Regions from separate parts of the Ornithinibacillus jepli genome, predicted to be linked through region 2. Evidence: riboswitches for the same ligand, from Rfam matches in the RefSeq annotation. Region 2 holds a riboswitch; the other holds the start of a gene.

Region 1 (6,534 bases), on a different contig from region 2:
CAACATTCCGGTTGAGGTTATTGCCCGAATTAGCAGTATATACGGGTTTCTGGAGGCATTGTTAGTCATTGTTCTTACTTCTCTATTTGCTATAGGAGCACAAGTATTATCAATTAAGTTACTAGTAGCCTTGGGAGCCATTTTTATGTTGATACTAACCATAGCATTATTATGTATAAGTTTAGCACCGACTAAGCGCAAATATTATGAAGCGGCATCATGAACGAGAGAAATACACATTTTACCAACCTCGTTCTAGCGATTACAATGGGTTAAACGAGGAGTTATTAGCGGGAAAGATAGCCTGATAAAAGGAGGAAAATATTATGACAAGTGGAAGTAAAGAATTGTCATCTGAACAACGAGAAGGATTAATCAAAGTATTAGAAGCTAGATTTATAAAACATAAGCATCGTCACGAGGGGCTTGATTGGGCTCATGTTCAAGCAAAGCTAGAGGCAAATCCAGAAAAGCTATGGTCACTCCATGAAATGGAAAGAACTGGCGGTGAGCCAGATGTGGTCGGGTATGATGAAGAAAAGGATGAATACATCTTTTATGATTGTTCTCCGGAAAGTCCTAAGGGGCGAAGAAGTCTCTGTTACGATCGAGCGGCTCTAGAAGCAAGGAAAAAGCATAAGCCAGAAAATAGTGCTATCGATATGGCGGCTGATATGGGAATTGAAATTTTAACAGAGGAAGAATATCGAGAATTACAGAAACTGGAGACGTTTGATAAGAAAACGTCGACCTGGGTGAAAACACCGTCTGACATTCGAGCGCTTGGTGGGGCGTTGTTTTGTGATTATCGTTTTGGTCATGTTTTTGTCTATCATAATGGTGCGGATTCTTACTATGGTTCCAGGGGATTCCGAGGCTCACTTAGGGTTTAAGTAGTTTATAGGCGTGATTAAAATGAAGGGGCGGAATCCATTTGGATTTCTCCCCTTGCTAATAGTACATTACTGATTTACTAACGTAGCTTTACGTCTCTGGGAAGCATGGATTTTCTTCATTGCAAGTCTTGCTATAGGTTGAGCGATTACTAACTCAATCCAAAATGCTACACCAAAGTTTCTAAACCAACTTGGAAAGAAGTTTTGAAAAGGCAAAAGACTTATTTCTTTTGTACCAACCCAGTTTCCGATAATAGTTAGAAGTAATGATAATACAGTCACATTCAATAAAATCGTTAATAATACTCTCGCATTAAATCCATCGGTTTTTCCTACGAATTTTGGCATTAGTTGACCTACTAACGGACCAGCAACGAATTTCACCAATAAGACAACAATAATCCACATGATTGGAATAATTTTTAGAGTCTCCAAATAATTTTCCTTACTAAATCCGAGTTCCATACCTATGATAATGGGTGCAATCGTGTTAACGGAAATGATGGAAATAATTAATAAAAATATAATGCCTTCCTTTGGACTTTGAGGTAATCTATCTTCCTTATACATATTTTTTACCCTCCGAAATTAAAATTTCAGATGGTAGACGTATCTTGCGACATATATTTTTGGTCAAGTATTGGACCAATATCTCTACACACTGATTTCATTATTTTAGCATGTAATTTTACATGATTTCTAGACTTGTAATATTGTGGGATTTGTGAGCAAAATAACCCTTTAGCTATGAAGGAATGTAAAAACGTACAAAAAAGTAATTTTAAAAAAATGATTGACATATGTTTAAATAGGCACTATAGTATGTATCATAAACTTACAACTACATAAATTAAGAATTTTCTTCTTATCCAGAGAGACCGAGGGATCAGGCCCTATGACGTCTCGGCAGCGGGTTAATGTAAATTAACACTGTGCCAATTCCTGCAAATGTTTCACATTTGAAAGATGAGAAGGAAGTCGTTTCAATTTATATTTTGAGACCTTCCTTTTTTCTTTTGGATAAGAAAAAAGGAAGGTCTTTTTCCTTTTTACATAAATTTCAAGACAGGAGTGAGTCAAGTATATGATTGAATTTCGGAATATATCAAAAACGTTTAAAATTGGCAATCGAGAAGTAAATGCCGTTAAAGATGTTTCGCTTTCCATTCAAAAAGGCGAGATATTTGGAATTATTGGTTTTAGTGGAGCTGGAAAAAGTACTTTATTACGTCTGGTAAACCTATTGGAAACTCCTACGACTGGTGAAATTGAAGTGAACGGTGTAAATATCGGAACACTTTCCCAAAAAGAAGTGAGAAAGCTAAGAAGTGGAATCGGGATGATTTTTCAAAATTTTAATTTATTTGCTTCTAGAACCGTTGCGGGGAATGTAGCATATCCATTGAAACTTGCAGGTTGGTCTAAAAAGGATATCGATACAAGAGTCAATGAGCTACTTAGCTTTGTAGGTCTTACTGATAAGGCAAAGGATTACCCTGAACAATTATCAGGTGGTCAAAAGCAGCGGGTGGGGATTGCAAGAGCGCTTGCTACTTCACCTAATATCTTAATCTGTGACGAGGCAACATCGGCGCTAGACCCGGATACAACAAGTGAAATCCTTCGCCTTCTTAAAAAGGTAAATAAAGAACTGGGAATTACGATATTACTAATTACACATGAAATGCATGTTATACAAGAGATTTGTGACAAGGTAGCGGTAATGGAGAATGGAGAAGTGATTGAAACGGACTCTGTATTTAATGTATTTACGAATCCGCAGCATCTGACTACACAACGATTTATCCAATCCGTTCAGCAGGATAGACCGTCGGCTACCTTGTTGGAAGAATGGAAGAACAAGGGTGGAAAACATTTATATCGCGTTATCTTTAAAGGTGAAATTGCTAGTGATCCCGTCCTCTCTCGTGTGACAAGGAAATTTGGGGTAGATGTCAATATCGTGTATGGGTCTGTTCGAGAGCTTCAGGAGAAATTATATGGAAATCTGCTTGTATCGTTTGAAGGGGAAGAGGAAAATATTTCTTCGGTTCTTTCCGAGTTAACGAGAGATGTCATTGTAGAGGAGGTGAAGGTTAATGAAGGTTGATTGGAGTACGTTTTGGCCACGGATAGTGGAATCCACTGGTGAGACAATTTTAATGGTTGTCATGACCTTGATTCTAGGATCAATTCTTGGTATAATAATAGGTTTACTATTATTTGTGACGAGAACAGGAAATATTCTAGAAAATAAAATTGTATTTAATCTACTGAATGTCTTGATTAATATTATTCGTCCAATCCCGTTTATCATTTTCCTAGTAGCAATTAGTCCATTAACAAGAGCAGTAGTCGGGACAACTATTGGAACGTGGGCAGCTATATTTCCAATGACGATTGCTTCAGCATTTGGGATAGCGAGAGTAGTAGAGAACAACTTAGTTAGCATTGATTCTGGAGTGATTGAAGCGGCAAAGGCAATGGGGGCAAGTCCATTACGAATAATATTCACTGTGTTAATTCCAGAGGCACTTGGGCCACTTATTCTAGGTTTGACTTTTGTGACAGTTAGCTTAATCGACTTCTCCGCAATGGCAGGTACAGTTGGTGGTGGCGGCTTAGGTCACGTAGCGATGACATATGGATACCAACGATTTGATGGAAGTGTCATGCTCGTTACTGTCATTATACTTATTCTTCTAGTACAGTTTGCACAGTGGATTGGGAATACGCTATCGAGAAAGATTATGAGGCGATAAGCAACACGTTATAAGACTATTACATTATTTAACTACAAAAAGAGGAGATAGAATGATGAAGAAATGGTTTAGTATTTTAGTTGTGTTAATTGCGGTAAGTACATTGGTAGCCTGTGGAAGTGATACCACTTCAGACAGTGGGGATGATGTGGTAGTTAAGATTGGTGTAACTGGTACAGATGGTGAAGTTTGGCCGATTTTAAAAGAGAAGGCAAAAGCAGAAGGTATTGAAATTGAACTAGTGGAGTTCTCTGACTATACTTTACCGAACCAAGCGTTAGCAAACGGAGATATCGATATCAATTCGTTCCAGCATATCGCGTTTCTAGCTCAATTTAATGAAGAGAACAATCTTGATTTAGTACCAATCGGGGCTACTGTCATTGCGCCAATGGGATTATATTCAGAGAAGTTGAGTGATGTTAATGAAATTAAAGAAGGTGACAAGATTGCGATTCCGGATGATCCTTCTAACCAAGCACGTGCACTGAAATTATTGGAATCAGCAGGTTTAATTACGTTAGCGGACGACTTTGGCCTATTTGGTGACCCAAGTAAAATAGTGGATAATCCAAAAAACTTAGAAATCCTACCAATCGTTGCACAACAAACACCACGTGTATTACCTGATGTAGCGGCATCTGTTATTAATAATGGTGTTGCTGGTCAAGCGGGGTTTGACCCTGTGAAAGATCCGATTTACTTAGAAGATGCGAATGACCCGAATGCAATACCTTATGTGAACATCTTCGCTGCACGTTCTAGAGATCAAGATAATGAAGTTTATCAGAAGATTGTGGAACTATATCATGAAGAGGATGTAGTAAAAGCGGTAGAAGCAGATACAAATGGTGGTTCTATTGTGGTTGATTTATCGAAGGATGAGTTGCTAGAACAATTTGGAGGACTATAAGGAGGAGAGTATGTTGAGTAAAACGTTAGCGGGTGTGGAATTAATTCAAAAATCCATTGAGTCAAACAAAGAGCTGTATATTGAAACGAGTCAGGCGATTCATGCGAATCCAGAAATAGGCAATCAGGAGTTTTTTGCAAGTAAAAAACATGTAGAGATTTTGACTAATGCTGGATTTAAGGTAGAAACAGCTATTGCTGGACATGAGACATCTTTCTACGCTGTGAAGGATAGTGGGAAACCGGGTCCAGCAATTGCCTTTCTTGCGGAGTATGATGCACTGCCAGGCTTAGGCCATGCTTGTGGTCATAACATTATCGGTACGACTAGTGTAGCTGCAGGTATAGCGCTTGCTGAAACGCTAGCTGAAACAGGCGGAAAAGTGGTTGTACTAGGAACACCTGCAGAAGAGGGCGGGCCAAATGGTAGTGCAAAGGGTAGCTTTGTTAAGCATGGTTATCTTAACGGGATTGATGCTGCGTTAATGATCCATCCATCAGGGAAAACATCCCTCACAGGCGATTCATTAGCTGTTGATCCACTTGATTTTCACTTTTACGGGAAATCTGCCCATGCATCTGGTTCACCGGAAAAAGGAATTAATGCTCTAGACGCTGTTATTCTACTGTTTAATGGAATTAACGCATTACGCCAGCAGCTTCCGACTGATGTGCGAATTCATGGAATTATTACCCACGGGGGAGATGCACCAAATATTATACCGGAATATGCATCTGCTAGATTCTATATTCGTGCTGAATCATGGAGTAAAACAGAGGAAGTATCTAATAAGGTACGTGCTATAGCAGAAGGTGCGGGGCTTGCAACTGGTGCAACTGTTAAAGTTGAACGATTCCAAAATGAAGTTAAAGACTTCGTATTGAACTCTGTTTTGGATAATGTATTAAAAGAAGAGTTGGAAGCAGTAGGAGAGGTGGTCTGGACTGAAAAAGGAAAAGGGAAAGGCTCAACCGATGCCGGAAACATAAGTTACGAAGTACCAACTGCTCATCCTCACATTAAAATAGGTCCGGATGATTTGATAGGACATACAAATGAATTTAGAGAAGCAGCTAAATCAAAAGAAGGTGACGCGGCTCTTATTAAAGGGGCAAAAGTGCTTGCGAACACTGGATACCGACTGTTAACGGACAGTAATTTATTAAAACGAGCGAAGGAAGCTTTTGAAGAAGCTAAGACAAAGAAAAATTGAACATGATTAAACAAAAAATAGGGTATCCTTCTATGGATGCCCTTTTTTGACGTATAAGTTAGGAGTTGTTCTCCCAATATGGTGGATAGGAATATGTGGAATAGGTTGGTGAAAAAGTCGACTGCATTGTCCATACTGAATGGCACGATGATAGAAGAGAAAGATATCCCAAAGGATTAGCCCTCACTTGGGTGGTGGTAGAGGATAGAGCTTTTGTTCGTTTAGTAGCATAATAATTTTCAACCCTAGATTTCTATCTTTAGGAAAAGAGGTATAGGATTTCGTCTACATGGAGTATAAAACGATTGAATTAATTGATACTAAAAACGAAGTAGGCGAATGATTGGATTTCGGGGGTACACTATGGCAAAGATTACAATTCCGCAACTCTTTACTATTTTTCTTCTAAGCACGGGGTTAAATAATCATGTCATTATCACTCCATTATTACTTAATGCCTCAGGAAGGGATGCCTGGATTAGTATAATCATTGGTTATCTCGCAACTTTATTAATCTCACTTCCGATTTTCTACATATCGAGCCATTTTTTAAACGAATCCTTCATTTCGTGGCTTTCTACTACCTATTCGCGTTTTCTGGGTAGGATGATAGCGACTTTTTTTGTTATTCATTTAATGGTAGCGGGATGGATATCGTTAAGAGAGACCACGTATTGGGTAAATGAAACATTTCTATTTAATACACCGATCATAATAATTGCTATATGTTTATTATTAGCCTCGTTATAT
Region 2 (6,534 bases):
TTTTTATCTTTTATCCAATTTATTAGTAATAAAATCACCAATGAATTGGAATATGAACACAATAATAATAATTAATACCGTACATACAAACACGACATCAAAGTCTCGTCGTACAAATCCGTGGTAGTAAGCAAAATCTCCTAGACCGCCTGCTCCAATAACACCAGCAACTGCTGTATACCCAATTAATGCAATGGCTGTTACGGTTATGCCAGAAACTAATGCAGGCATGGATTCTGGAAGTAACACTTTAAAAATAATCGTTTTCGTTTTGGCACCCATGGATTCGGCAGCCTCTACTACTCCTTTGTTTACTTCACGTAAACCTATTTCAACTAATCTTGCATAAAATGGCGCAGAACCAACTATTAATGCAGGTAGTGCAGCGTTTGGACCTCTTATCGTTCCTATCAAGAAATTCGTAAAAGGAATTAAAAGTAGAATTAATATAATGAAAGGAATCGCACGAAAAACATTCACGATAGTTGCTACGATAAAGTTCAATATTTTATTTTCCCAAAGACCACCATTAGATGTTAAGTAAAGTAAAAGTCCTAGCAATACTCCAATAATGACTGTTCCTACTAACGCAAGTAGTGTCATATAAAAAGTCTCTCCCGTTGCTACAAGTAAATCTTCTATCACAACATTAGGAAATAATTCATTAAGCATTTGTTAAAACCTCCGCTTCTACCGAGGTTTTTTCGGCAATATATTGAAGGGTACTTTTAATCTCATTTTCGCTTCCAATAAGTTGGACGACGATTGTTCCATATGCACCAAGCTTCGTTTGTGTTATTTTCCCTTGAAGGATATTCACTTCAACGTCAAACGCCTTTGATAATTTGCTAATTAATGCTTGGTTAGCGGACTCCCCGACGAAGTGTAACTTGACCACTTCTCCACCTGGATAAACCTTTAAGAGCTGATCAAAATCACCATCCGGGTCCCCCATAACCTGCTCTACAAATTTCTTTGTAACAGGTTGTTTTGGTTTTAAGAAAACATCTATTACATCACCTTGTTCCACAATTTTCCCATTTTCCATAACAGCAACTCGATTACAGATTTTTTTAATTACATGCATTTCATGTGTAATTAAAATAATTGTTAATTTTAAACGTTCGTTGATATCAACTAGTAAATCCAATATGGAATCGGTTGTTTCTGGATCCAAAGCAGACGTAGCCTCATCACATAGTAACACTTTCGGATTGTTAGCAAGAGCTCTAGCAATTCCTACTCTTTGTTTCTGACCACCACTTAGTTGAGCCGGATAGGCACTTTCCCTTCCATTTAAACCAACTAGTTCGATCAGTTCTTTAACTCGTACTTCTCTTTCATTAGCAGGTACCCCTGCAATTTCAAGAGGAAATGCGATATTTTCACTGACTGTTCGAGACCAAAGCAAGTTAAAATGTTGGAATATCATCCCAATATCCTGTCTTGCTATTCGAAGCTCCTTCTTATTCATCGCAGTAATATCTTTATTCTGTATCGCGACCTTTCCTGAAGTAGGCTCTTCTAATCGATTCAATAAACGTATGAATGTACTTTTTCCCGCACCACTATATCCTATAACACCAAATATTTCTCCATCTTCAATTGTTAAGTTTAATTTATCTACTGCTGTTATTTCTTTCTGATCGAAGCGAAATATTTTTGTTAAATCCTTTATTGATATCATGCAATATCCCTCCTCTTTTTATAATGTGCAAAAACAAATAAAAAACGCCTTTCTGCAAGAGAACAGAAAGACGTAATATTAAGCAATATTAAATCCTAACGTTCTCTCATCTTTCAAAGCATGATGCTTTGTAGGACTTGGCACCTTTTTCAAACACGAAGTTTGAAGGTTGCCGCGGTTTCGTAGGGCCTTTCCCTCCACCGCTCTGGATAAGAGATAAATTTATCATTCATTTTTCCGATAGAAATTACTATATCACCAGTACAGAAATGTGTCAACATAAAAAACTATATTTTTTTATTTTTTATCGTAAAATAACCCAGGTTCATATTTTAAAAGATAGCTATAAATATTCGCAATTGACTTGAATGCGTATATTTTTTCTTTCAATTCATTTTCCTTTTTTATAACCAGACAGGGAACACTCTCTATTTTATTTTCTTGCATAAAATCAGGAAAAAGAGAAGCATTCATTTCATAGAAAATAGTCTCATTATGTACCGATTCTATTTTATCTAGCATTGTTCTCGCTACATGACATGTACCACAAAATGGAGTATAAATGTAAAGTAAAAATTCGTGTTCTTCGAGTATTTCGTGAGAAATCTTTCTCAAATCATCACCTACTTGTAAGCTATACTAAATAATGAGGATGAACCGCAATATGCTTACCAAGTAAAAGCATTGCCAAAATTCGTTCTGGTGTCGCTGCTACTTCTCGGTACTCACTACTTACGTAAATATGCTCTGCATGTGGTAGCTCTAACGATAACCGTTTACGCAGCTTCATTCCGGATTGATCTTCATCAACAAAGATATAAACATCTTTCTCATCCAATTGATAAGTTTCTAACATTTCATCAAATCTTTCTATATCAAACGTTCCATTCGTACAAATAATCGTAATTTGATCATCAATAACTTTCTCGAGTTGCCTTTTGTCAGTTAAACCTTCAACAATGATAACACGTTCAGATTGTTGTGAAATCATGATAGATCCCCCTCACATTATAAAAAGCTAGAAAGAATAGCAGGAGCTTGATATCTTTGAAAGTGAAACTGACTCTTTTCCATAAAGGAAAAAAGTCAGTATTTGATTTATATGAAATTAGTCTTGCTCAATTAATTCTTTATATGCTTCTGGAGATAATAGATTATCAAGTTCAGACTCATCACTAGGTTCGATAATAATCATCCACGCACCTTCGTATGGAGATTCGTTTACTAGCTCAGGGCTGTCTTCTAATTCTGTATTCACTTCGACAATTTTCCCACTAATTGGCGCATATAACTCAGATACTGTTTTGACAGACTCTACACTACCAAATGGTTCATCAACTTTAATTTCATCTCCAACCTCTGGCAGCTCAACGAATACAATATCTCCTAATTCATCTTGAGCAAAATCAGTTATACCAACACGTACTGTGTTACCTTCCTTTTTTACCCATTCATGTTCTTTTGAATATAATAAGTCGTTTGGTAAGCTCATTACAATCCCTCCGAATAATTGGTTGTACATTAACTATACAACCTAACATACTTTTACGCTAGTATTTATTAATCCACCCAAATAGTTTGGAACTCATCTTCTTTAAAACCAACGGTGACTCTCTTGCCATCTGTTGCAATTGGTCGTTTAATTAACATACCATCAGTAGCTAAAATCTCTGCCATTTCTTCCGTGGTAGCATTTTTTATTTTGTCTTTTATATTTAATTCGCGATACTTTTTACCGCTTGTATTAAAGAATTTTTTAGCAGGAAGTTCGCTTTTTTCAATAAGTTTTAATAGCTCTTCCTTGGAAGGCGTTTCTTCCACAATATGTATGCTTTCATACTCAACGTTATGCTCATCAAACCATTTCTTCGCATTTTTACAAGTTCCACAGTTTGGATACCAATAAAAAGTTAATGCCATCATTACCCCTCCTTTTTCTACGTATATTTTATCATGAATTAATAGGAAATATAAGGGTAATGGATTTGATAGAAGAAGAGCTACCTCTATTTAAAACTTTGATAACTTCGGGTCAATTTGTGAAAACTTCAGGTAAAAACCATGGAACTTTGTGTCAAATTGTGAAAACTTCGCGTGAATAATAAGATTGTTCGGGTTATCTATTAAAATGAGTAAAATTACTGCTATACTATTCTTAATGAATGAATTTTTTAAGGAGAGCTAATGAAATATATAAACGATATTCCCATTTTGCTGATAGCTATTACTTTAATGATTTACGTGCCTCTACGGTTAATTTATCGTAAACGTCATTTTATTAAAGATCAATACATACGGGAGATAACGATAATATTATTAATCGCCTATGTAGAGACAATCCTATATTTAACACTATACCCATCTACTCCAATATTAACTAACAATGTTTCTATTAATCTAGTTCCATTTAAAACAATTAATTTGTACATAAATTTTCAAGGTGATACATTGCTACAAATAATTAACTTGTTTGGCAATGTCGTGGTTTTTGTTCCCATAGGGATTTTTGCATTGATTTTAATGGAACGGGTATCCTTTTTCACCATGATACTAATCGGATTTGGTAGTACTCTATTTATTGAAGTGATGCAATTAATCTTGTCAATCAATGAGGTCATTGCTAGAAGTTTTGATGTAGATGATCTTATGTTGAATACTATAGGTGTGCTAATTGGTTATTTGATTGGATTAGTAATAAAAAAACTATTTCCACATAATAGACATTAGAAAAAGCTTGAAATCTGTTCCAAGCTTTTTCTGCTTACTATTAGATTAAAAAAACTCATATAACCCTTCATCAAAATATGTATACTCTTCCTTTGAGACCTTATATCGTGTATATCCTTCATAAAAGGAGTTTATTAGCTCTGCATCATCAATAAATCTGCCGATTGCTAATGCTTCATCATAACGAGGGTCACCAATAGTCATACCGGCCACATCGATAAACAACTTTACTTTACCATCTACAACAAGTACATTATCGGTTGTACAATCACCATGAATGATAGTCTGTTTGACAGGTTGAGGTTTCGTTACTTTTAGTTTTTCTAAAAGCTCTGCATCTCCTTCAGCCTCCCCCATCTCTAAATATTCTCTTGCTTTCTCCAATTGTCCAGCTAACCAATCACTAGGAGATTGGAATGTATCTATCAGTTCCACTTCGTGAAGTGTCTGCAACATTTGTCCAAAACTTTTAACTAACGCCTTCTTTTCTGTTAGATTATCAGCCCCTTTTAATGCAGTCGTTAATGTTGTACCTGGTTCGAATGACATAATTAAGTGACTGCTAGCTGCTTCTTCCATAAATCCGTAATATTTTGGTACAAGTATATGGGTTTGACAAGATAACTTTTGCAATACAGCTGCCTCGTTCCTTAACCACTCTCTATACTTTTCTTTAAATGAACTTTTTAAAATATAAATATTCTTTTCCGAAATTACTTTCTGTACTTGAGAAGTACATCCTTGTTCAGCTAAGAGCTCAATGCTTTTAATTTTCCCTATAAATTCGGTTATCCTAATTTTTAAATGCTGATCCATTTTCCCCCACCACTCAATCTATTACTTTGGTCTATCAGGACGTTCTATTTTTTCTAGCTTCTCATACATTTCTTCTACCCATTCCATATCGATTGGTCCATTTAACACTTTATAATACTCTCCACTATTAAGATAGTTTAAGCGATTTTCATAAATATTGGCCATAAACGGTTTATCATTCGAATAAATAGTAAGTTTAAAGCCTCTTTCCTTTGAAACATCACTATTCCACTCATGATCTTTCATCTTTTCCACGCGATACTGGCTTAAGAATTCATTTAATTCTTCTACATACTCTTTATTATCTGACATCAATTTATCGTTAATAATTATGTAATCCACTTTGTTGGTATTAATACGAATTACTTCGTTTAAGCTCTTTTCTCTATAATCATTATAATTATAAAAAGAGAATAGAAGAATTGGAATAATAATTACTGAAACAATAAAAATCTTAAAGTTCTTATCCTTTCCTAATCCCTTACGTGCTGCTAATGAAGCAAGTTTTTCAGCAAAAAAAGCTGTTAAAGGTATAAAAACTATGAGATAAAATAATATCATCAAAATATCAATCGAATAATCTCTCCACGTTATAATATAGTTAATTACAAATTTATACATATATTTAAAAAGATAAAGACTTACAATAAAAAGGATAATAAAAAATATAATATACAATGTCTTTGCTTTCACTTGATTAATTCCTAGTGCGCTTCTCTCACTTAACTCTTTCGGAATCATAATTTTATTTAATTCTTGTTTAATTTTATTACTCAAAAGTCATCACCTACCCTTATCTTTTCCCGAAGCTTTTCCAAAGCCCTATAAAGAATGGTTTTAGCGGAACCTAATGGAATATCGAGAGTCTCTGCGATTTCTTTAAAGGTAAGGTCCTCGTAAAATCTTAATAGGATTACACTTTTCTCCATTTCATCTAAATTCTCCATTAAGTCATGTAACGTTATTTCTAATTCAACATCTTCCCTAATTTCAACTGCTATGTATTCCTCGAACTCATATTTCAACTGAAGATCTTTTCGCTTTTTCTTTAGTAAGTCTAAGGAGCAGTTAATAGCGATTTTAATTATCCATGTTTTAAAGTATTTAGGCTCTTTCAATTTTTTTATCGTCGAGAAAGAACGATAAGCCGTTTCCTGTACTACATCGAGTGCATCATTTTGATTTTTCACATAGACAAAGGCCATCCTATAAATATCTTCTTCATACTTTTGAAACAGGCTTAAAAATGCTTGTTTACTACCTTTTTGTGCTTTTTTCACGAGTTCCACCAAATACTAAATACC

The links. Region 2 has a riboswitch for S-adenosylmethionine ahead of AB1K81_RS14135 (methionine ABC transporter ATP-binding protein). Riboswitches for the same ligand answer to the same signal wherever they lie in the genome.
Region 1: it holds a riboswitch for S-adenosylmethionine, as region 2 does, so the genes downstream of both, AB1K81_RS16870 (methionine ABC transporter ATP-binding protein) here and AB1K81_RS14135 (methionine ABC transporter ATP-binding protein) in region 2, are expected to answer to the same signal.

Annotation. Positions count from the first base shown of each region.
Region 1 covers NZ_JBFEGG010000006.1:62,612-69,145, reverse strand. Annotated here, with positions in the region: gene AB1K81_RS16885 (MFS transporter) at 1-223, shown strand, start outside; gene AB1K81_RS16880 (DUF4256 domain-containing protein) at 327-893, shown strand; gene AB1K81_RS16875 (hypothetical protein) at 963-1,466, opposite strand; SAM riboswitch class I at 1,759-1,869, shown strand; gene AB1K81_RS16870 (methionine ABC transporter ATP-binding protein) at 1,981-3,006, shown strand; gene AB1K81_RS16865 (methionine ABC transporter permease) at 2,996-3,658, shown strand; gene AB1K81_RS16860 (MetQ/NlpA family ABC transporter substrate-binding protein) at 3,714-4,571, shown strand; gene AB1K81_RS16855 (M20 family metallopeptidase) at 4,582-5,784, shown strand; gene AB1K81_RS16850 (endospore germination permease) at 6,148-6,534, shown strand, end outside.
Region 2 covers NZ_JBFEGG010000003.1:478,348-484,881, reverse strand. Annotated here, with positions in the region: gene AB1K81_RS14140 (methionine ABC transporter permease) at 4-672, opposite strand; gene AB1K81_RS14135 (methionine ABC transporter ATP-binding protein) at 665-1,687, opposite strand; SAM riboswitch class I at 1,791-1,903, opposite strand; gene AB1K81_RS14130 (thioredoxin family protein) at 1,985-2,302, opposite strand; gene AB1K81_RS14125 (toprim domain-containing protein) at 2,322-2,678, opposite strand; gene gcvH (glycine cleavage system protein GcvH) at 2,796-3,179, opposite strand; gene AB1K81_RS14115 (arsenate reductase family protein) at 3,248-3,607, opposite strand; gene AB1K81_RS14110 (VanZ family protein) at 3,872-4,414, shown strand; gene AB1K81_RS14105 (phosphotransferase family protein) at 4,460-5,230, opposite strand; gene AB1K81_RS14100 (hypothetical protein) at 5,252-6,007, opposite strand; gene AB1K81_RS14095 (sigma-70 family RNA polymerase sigma factor) at 6,004-6,522, opposite strand.